DNA from 2 places in the Nocardia sp. GP40 genome. Region 1 is predicted to be linked to the other one. Evidence: riboswitches for the same ligand, from Rfam matches in the RefSeq annotation. Region 1 holds a riboswitch; the other holds the start of a gene.

Region 1 (4,156 bases):
CACCTCCGGTGGCAGCCCTGTCGGCTCGGGACCGAACAGCAGCACGTCGTCGGGGCGGTACACGATATCGGTGTTGCGCGTGGCGCCGCCGGTGGTGAAGGCGAACACTCGGTCCGGGCGAATGGCTTTCCAGGCGGCGGCGAGATTTTCGTGCACCGACACCGAGGCGAGGTCGTGATAGTCCAGCCCGGCGCGACGCAGCTTCGGCTCGGACAGATCGAACCCCAGCGGCTCGATCAGATGCAACGAACATCCCGTCCCCGCGGACAGCCTGATCGCATTGCCGGTGTTCGGCGGGATGCGCGGCTCGAAGAACATCAGCTTCAACACAGCAGGAGACAGCCTCTCGTCACGTCCGGCTGCGAGAACTCTACGCGTGGTCCGGGCCGTCCTGCGGCGTCGGCCTGGTCACCGCCGAGCGCTCCCGTCCTAGGATCGGCACCATGATCAGCGCCGACGACCACACCTACCTCGCACGCTGCGTCGAACTCGCCGCGCGCGCACTCGACCTGGGGCACGAACCGTTCGGCTCGCTGCTCCTGGCAGGCGATGCGATCGTCGCCGAGGCCATCAACGAGGTCGGCGGCGGTGATGCGACGCAACATCCGGAGTTCGAGTTGGCGCGCTGGGCCGCGGGCAATCTGCCCGCCGATCGGCGCGCCGAGGCGACCGTCTACACCTCCGGCGAGCATTGCCCGATGTGCTCGGCCGCGCACGCTTGGGTGGGGCTCGGGCGCATCGTCTATGCCAGCTCCACCACCCAGTTGACCGCCTGGCGCGCCGAACTCGGGCTGCCGTCCGGCCCGGTCCGGCCACTGCCGATCAACGAGGTCGCACCCGGAATTCCCGTCGCGGGTCCAGATCCCGAACTCGCCGACCAGGTTCGCCGGCTGCACGTCCGGCACGCCGAGCGGAGCCGGGGCGACTGACGTCCGAGCCGACTGACCACCGCGCCGCCGCCGGGTGAATGCGAGAATCTGGGGGTGACCGATGCGCCCGCGACCACTCCGCCCACCCGCCCGCTCGGATTCCTCGGGTCACTGCGCAACCAGCTGCCGATACTGCTGGTGGCGGTGGTGCTGCTGGTGGCCGTGGTGTTCATGGCGCAGGACCGATGGCGGCGCGGTGCCCTCTTCATCGGCGGCGCACCGCTGCTCGCGGCGGTACTGCGGCTGGTACTGCCCGAGGCGCGGGTCGGGTTGCTGGCGGTGCGCAGCAGACCGTTCGACGTCGGCGCCTACGCGGTGCTGGGCGGCACGATCATTGCCCTGGCGGTCACCATCAGCACCCTCGGCATCGGCTGAGGCACTACGGCGCCAAGGCACTGCGGCCCGGTGCCCCGCCGAGCCTCGGCTGACCCCGCTACAGCGAGTTGCGCGCCAGATCCATCGTCTGAACCAGCAACTTGCCGACCGCCTCGGTCTCGGTCAGGAATCCGTCGTGCCCGTCGCGCGAGCGCACGATCTCGAGCCGCCGGCATCCGGGGAGCAGATCGGCCAGCTCCTGCTGGGTGTGCAGCGGATACAGCCGGTCCGAGTCGACACCGCCGACCACGCAGGGCACCGCGGTCGCGGCCAGCGCCGCGGCCACCCCGCCCCGGTCGCGGCCCACGTCGTGACGATTCATGGCGTCGGTCAGGAGCACGTAGCTGGCCGCGTCGAAGCGCGCGGTCAGCTTCGCGGCCTGATGGTCCAGATAGCTCTGCACCGCGTAGCGGCCGCCGTCGCGGGGGTTCTCCTCGCCCTGGGCGCGGTTCTCGAAGCGGTGGTCCAGCTCGAAATCGGTGCGATAGGTCAGGTGCGCGATGCGACGGGCGATGCCCAGACCGCTCGTCGGCGTGCGGCCGGTGCCGTGATAATTGCCACCCTGCCAGTCCGGATCGGCCGTAATGGCCGCGATCTGCGTTGTCTGGGTGCCGATCTGGTCCGCGGTGGCGCGGGCTCCGACGGCCAGCACCAGCGCGGCTCCCACCCGCTCCGGGTGCCCGACCATCCACTCCAGCACCCGCATACCGCCCATCGACCCGCCGACCACCGCGGCGAGCCGGTCGACGCCGAGCAGATCGAACAGCGCCCCCTCCGCACTCACCTGGTCGCGGATGGATATGCCGGGGAACCGGGCTCCCCAGGGCCGCCCGTCCGCGGTGATGGACGCCGGGCCGGTGCTGCCCTTGCATCCGCCCAGCACGTTGGTGGCGATCACGCACCACTCGTCGGTGTCGAGCGGTGCGCCGGGCCCCACCACGCCGTCCCACCAGCCGGGCAGCGGGTGCAGCGCATCGGGCGCGCCGACCACATGCGAGTCGCCGGTCAGCGCGTGCTCGACCAGCACGATGTTGTCCGCCGCGGGGGACAGCTCACCCCAGCGCTGCACGGCGAGCTCCACACCGGGGATCACCTCGCCGCTCTCGAGGCGGATATCGCCCACGCCGATGGTGCCCAGCCGCCCATCCGGTGGCGGCAGCAGCCGTGCTGCCCGGGTACGGGACGCGCTCCGTTCGATGCTCACGGTCACCGTGCCACCGCCGCGCGGGGCGGCGTGGTCCGCCGGACCACGAAATCGGTCACGGACGCGAAAGAATTACTCATGTCGTGGCTCTTTCCAGAGGTCTGCCGGTGAGCGTTATCGGAGTCCGGATAGCGGACGGCTACAACACATTTCGGAAACCCTCCTGATGGTCGCGCTTGCTCTCGGCCTTCGAGAGCCCGGTCATCACCCGGAGCACCCCACCGCGACAGGAGGGTTGCCGGCCAGCGAGCCGGGGCTTGGCGCTGGCGCTCATGACCTTCCCGCCATGGTAGCGGGCCGCGGCGCGAGGGAGAAAGCAGGTGTGCAATGGCGGCGCCGCGGACCCGGCGCGAACGCCGGGCGAGCAATTGCCTGCATACCGGGGGTGTGACGGAGGTATCACTCACCGGGAGGTCGGCGCGCGTGAGACTCAGCGCACCAGTATGCTTGTACTGTTTGGCACCTCGGAGTCCCGTGGCCAACACGGGACGTATACGTTGTCTGTTGAACAGCCGGGTCCGCTCACAAGCGTGTTCACCTGGCCGAGTTAATGGGAGCATCATTCCTAGGAGGACACGAAGATCCATGTCCAAGATCAAGGTTGAAGGCACTGTCGTCGAACTCGACGGCGACGAGATGACCCGGATCATCTGGCAGTTCATCAAAGACAAGTTGATTCACCCGTACCTGGATGTGAATCTCGATTACTACGACCTCGGTATCGAATACCGCGACAAGACCGACGACCAGGTGACCATCGACGCCGCCAACGCCATCAAGGAACACGGCGTGGGCGTCAAGTGCGCGACCATCACCCCGGACGAGGCGCGCGTCGAGGAGTTCGGCCTCAAGAAGATGTACCGGTCGCCCAACGGCACCATCCGCAACATCCTCGGCGGCACGATCTTCCGCGCGCCGATCATCATCTCGAACGTTCCGCGCCTGGTTCCCGGCTGGACCAAGCCGATCATCATCGGCCGTCACGCCTTCGGTGACCAGTACCGCGCCACCGACTTCAAGGTGTACCAGGCCGGCACCGTCACGCTGACCTTTACCCCGGAGGACGGCAGCGAGCCGATCCAGCACGAGGTCGTGAAGATGCCCGAGGACGGCGGCGTCATCATGGGCATGTACAACTTCAAGAAGTCCATCCAGGACTTCGCGCGGGCCTCGCTGAACTACGGCCTGCAGCAGAACTACCCGGTGTATCTGTCGACGAAGAACACCATCCTGAAGGCCTACGACGGCATGTTCAAGGACACCTTCCAGGAGGTGTTCGAGACGGAGTTCAAGCCGCAGTTCGACGCCGCGGGCCTGACCTACGAGCACCGGCTCATCGACGATATGGTCGCCTCCTCGCTCAAGTGGGAGGGCGGTTACGTCTGGGCGTGCAAGAACTACGACGGTGACGTGCAGTCCGACACGGTCGCGCAGGGCTTCGGCTCGCTGGGCCTGATGACCTCGGTGCTGCTGACCCCGGACGGCCGGACCTGTGAGGCCGAGGCGGCGCACGGCACCGTGACTCGGCACTACCGGATGCACCAGCAGGGCAAGCCCACCTCCACCAACCCGATCGCCTCGATCTTCGCGTGGACCCGTGGCTTGGCGCATCGCGGCAAGCTGGACAACACCCCCGAGGTGATCGGCT
Region 2 (4,156 bases), on a different contig from region 1:
CGGTGCAGCCAGGTATCGAAGAACTGCAGGCGGGCCGACGCCTCGAACTTCACGTCCGATACCGCGTGCGATACCCCGATGGCCTGAGACAGCTCGATGGTCGGGATCCACAGGCCGTTGCCGAGCACCGATTGCTGTGCCCGGCCGATCAATTGGGCACGCGCGGCCGGGTCCGTGGTCCGCAGTTCACCGGACAGCGCATCGTCCAGCTCCGGAATCGGCCCGCGCACATTGAGGTTCTGGCCGCCCAGGCCGAAGTTGGTGCGCAGAATATCGCCGTCGGCACGGGTGATGTTGTAGTAGACCGCATCGAAATCCTTGCTGTTCTGCCGCGCGGTGTATTCCGCGTCCGCGGCAGGCTCGAGCCGGATATCGATGCCGACCGTGCGCAACTGCTGCTGAATCAGCTCCAGGATCGCCTGATTCCCGGCGAAGGCGTGGCTGAACAGCACGCCGAACGACAGGCGCACACCGTCCTTGACGCGAATGCCATCCCCGCCGGGCGCCCAGCCCGCCCGGTCCAGCAGCTGCCGCGCGGCGTCGGGCGCGTAGTGCAGATGGCTCGAAAGGTCCACGTATCCCGGGGTTTTCGAGGCCAGCACCCCTTCGGCGGGCTTGAACTGCGGTCCGAGCACGGTATCGACCAGTTCCTGCCGGTTGATCGCGGGCAGCAGCGCCGCGCGCACCGCGGGATCACGCAGCGGGCCGCGGGTCAGATTGGGCTGAATCCCGAAGGGCACACCGGGATTCGAGGTGACCTGGACCCGGCCCCCGGATGCCTCGATCTGCGGTGCGTCCTGCGGCAGCGCATCGCTCACCGCATCGAGTTGCCCGGAGGACAGGCTGCCGGTGCGCACCCCGGATTCCGGGACGACGGTGAATTCGATCCGGTCCAGATACGCCGCGCCGCGGTGCGCGAATACCGCCGAGCCCCACGCGTATCCGGCGCGTTCGACCAGTGTGGCCGAGGCGCCCTGGCGGTAGGCGGCATAGCTGAACGGCCCGCTGCCGATGTCGTCTCCCCCGCACCGCTGGTCGGCCGGCTTCGCGGTCGTGGCGTCGGCGAGGATGCCGAGCTGCGGCGTCGAGACCGCCTGCAGGAACTGCGCGTTGGGGCTGTCGAAGCTCACCTGCGCGGTCAGCGGATCCGGCGCGCTCGTGCCGGTGTAACCGGCCAGGTAGCTGGCCGCCAGCGGGGCCTTGGCACCGGTGAGCGTGTGCACGATGGCATCGAAGGTGTTCCGCACCGACGTTGCGGTCAGCGCGGTGCCGTCGCTGAAGGTGACCCCGGGGCGCAGGTGGAACGTGAAGGTTCGCGCGTCGGGGCTCACCTGCCAGCTCTGCGCCAGCCACGGCACGATCGCCCCGGTCGCCGGGTCCTGATCGGTCAGTGAATCGACGATCTGCCGTGTCACATACAACGTTTGGTTGGTCCCGGACTGCGCGGGATCCGAGCAGGTCGGCGCGAGCGACAGGCCGTAGCGCAGCGTGCCGCCCGGCCGCGGCGGCCCAGCCGGAGCATCGGTTCCGGCGCCTGTGCCGCAGGCCGAGAGCACGAATGCCGTTGCGAGAACACCCAGTAGCGCGATCGCCGTCCTCATGCCGACCGCTTCGGCAGTCCGGGCGGATTGATGCGGCTCTGCTGCACGGCCTCGGTGCCCAGACCCCAGCGGTCCAGCACCTTGCGGTACAGCCCGTGCGCGATCGCGTACTGCAGCGCCTGATTTACGGGCCCGATCAGGCCGTTGTCCTTCCTGGTGAGCACCGCGATCTCAGCCTGCAGCGCGGTTCCGGCGCCGGAGAAGGTCGCCACGATCTTCGTTTGCCCCGAGGTGGCGACGTGATAGGTCGCGGTCGGGTTGGGACCCAGCATCCCGTCCAGGCGGTGCGAGGCGAGCGCGAGATAGTAGTCGGCGGTCTTCTGGTAGTAGGCGATATCGATCTTCGGCAGGCCCTCGGCCCGGTTCTGCTGGTCCCACTGCACCAGCAGCTGTTCCTGGTTGGTGCCGCTGCCGACTCCGATTCGCCTGCCCGCCAGCGATTTACGGTCGGCGTACCGCCAGGTGCTGTCCTTGGGCACCTCGAGGGCCAGGTTGTCGAGGCGATAGGTGGCGAAGTCGTATTTCTCCTTGCGCTCCTCGGTCACGGTGACATTGGAGACGAACGCGTCGACCGCGCCGGAGTCGACCGCCACGAAGTTCTGGGCCCAATCCGCGGTCCGCGCCTCGAGTTTCAGCCCGAGGATATCGGCGACGAGAGCGGCGACATCGACCTCGGACCCGATGACCGTGCGGTCGTCGGTGGCGTAGAACCGCAGCGGCGCACCACTGTCGGCGGACCCGGTGACGATCAGGGTGCCGCGGTTGCGGATGGCCGCGGGCACCTGCGCGGCGATCGAATCGACCTTGTCCGCGCGCACCCGGGTGCTCTGTTGCGGCGACAGGTCGTAGCTCTGCCCGTTCACGCTGCGCACCTCGTTGCCGGGCTCGGACCCGGCGCCGCAGGCGCCGGCGACCAGCGCCAGGGTGGTGAGTGCGGCGGTCAGCACGACCGCCCGCCGGGCGCGCGGGGCGCGGAATACTGTCAGGGGTCTCATGGCTCGTCGAACCTCCATCGGTCCTGGCGGTAGCACCCCTGCGCGCGGACATCCACGGCGGCCGGGTTGCTGCGACGTCGTGGAGCCAGGTCTCTCGGTCGCTCTGGATGGGCAGTTCGACGCTAGGCGAATCACCGTGCGGGGTCTGCATTCTCGATCGCGGTGAATCGAATGCTTGCCTCCGCCGACCGGAACGCCGGTCGCCGCCGTTCCGGGAGGGTTAGCATGTGGAGAAGAACTCCGTTTCCGCAGATCCCTGGAGGGCGCCATGAACGCACCGACACGGCCGATGCGCGCGGACGCGCGGCGCAATTACGAGCGCATCCTCGAATGCGCTCGTCAGGCGTTCACCGACTGCGGACCCGAGGCTCCCCTGGACGAGATCGCCCGCCGCGCCGGGGTCGGCCCCGGCACGCTGTACCGCCACTTCCCCCACCGTGAGGCCCTGCTCGAGGCCGTCTACCGATCCAGCATCGAGGACCTGAGCCGCCGCGCGGACGAACTGATCGAGACCTGCTCACCGCTGGACGCGCTACAGCGGTGGATGACCGCACAGGTGGAGTTCATCATGAACCGGCGGGGGCTGGCGCTCACGCTCAAGGCCGCGCTGGATCCGAACTCGGAGACCTTCCACCTGTGCCACACCATGGCGCTCGAGGCCGCGGCCCGGGTCCTGGAACCGGCCCAGCGGGACGGACTGGTGCGCTCGGATATCGAACCCCGCGACCTGATCCGCCTCGGCCGCGGCATCGGCGTCGCCTGCGAAAGCGCCCCGGAGGCGGCCGAACGCCTGCTGTCCGTCGCCTGCGCGGGCCTGCGGGCCGAACCGCCCGCGACGAACGGGTAGGGGTCCGGGCTACGGGTCGAGCGCGAGCTCGTAGTCGCGGCAGCGCGCGGTCAGATCCAGTCCCGCGGTAGCCAGGGCCGCGCGGATGCGCGGGTCGTCGTCCTCGAATACGCGCAGCACCAGCGCCTGGGGAACCTGGTCGTGCAGCTCGGTGATGACCGCGCCGATCAGCGCCGCCAGCGCGTCGGACTCGACGTCGCGATACGAAAAGCCCTCCCCCGCATTGATATACGCCTCGCTGCCGGTGACCGAGGTGGCCACGCTGGCGATCGGCTCCACGGCGCCGGGACTCAGCAGCGCCACCACCAGCGCCTGTCCCGACGGCTCGGTGGATTCGGCCAGGGCGTGCAGCACGCAATCGACCGGATCGCCGAACGCCAGCGCGCTCGGGGCCTGCCAGGTGCGCGGTTCGGCGGTCCACACCCGCGCGTACTCGCCGACCGCGACCGCGCCCAGCTCGGCAGCCGCGCGCCCCTCCGGACCGACATCGGTACCGTGCCACTGCAATACCCGGTATCCCAGCGCTCGCGCCTGCCGCGCGGCTCCCGCCAGCAGCGCCCGCACGACCCCCTCCTCGGCATCGGTCGCGGGCTCGAAATCGTAGTGCCCCACCTGAATTCGCCGCAGGTACCGGGAGGCGAACACCGGCTCGGCCACCGCGCGGGCGGCTGCGCCTGTTGGTCGCTCGCTCCTGCCGCCGGACAGTTCGACCC

What was found. A riboswitch is a leader RNA that binds a small molecule or an ion and turns the genes downstream of it on or off. The one in region 1 is predicted to bind S-adenosylmethionine.
Region 2: it holds a riboswitch for S-adenosylmethionine, as region 1 does, so the genes downstream of both, ABH933_RS15405 (ABC transporter substrate-binding protein) here and metX (homoserine O-acetyltransferase MetX) in region 1, are expected to answer to the same signal.

What each region holds. Positions count from the first base shown of each region.
Region 1 is NZ_JBNPVW010000005.1:167,645-171,800, reverse strand. It holds gene ABH933_RS17255 (tRNA (cytidine(34)-2'-O)-methyltransferase) at 1-318, opposite strand, end outside; gene ABH933_RS17250 (nucleoside deaminase) at 447-929, shown strand; gene ABH933_RS17245 (DUF3017 domain-containing protein) at 984-1,304, shown strand; gene metX (homoserine O-acetyltransferase MetX) at 1,363-2,514, opposite strand; SAM riboswitch class IV at 2,676-2,786, opposite strand; gene ABH933_RS17235 (NADP-dependent isocitrate dehydrogenase) at 3,094-4,156, shown strand, end outside.
Region 2 is NZ_JBNPVW010000004.1:484,923-489,078, reverse strand. It holds gene ABH933_RS15410 (ABC transporter substrate-binding protein) at 1-1,601, opposite strand, end outside; gene ABH933_RS15405 (ABC transporter substrate-binding protein) at 1,598-2,596, opposite strand; SAM riboswitch class I at 2,608-2,710, opposite strand; gene ABH933_RS15400 (TetR/AcrR family transcriptional regulator) at 2,865-3,443, shown strand; gene ABH933_RS15395 (hypothetical protein) at 3,453-4,156, opposite strand, start outside.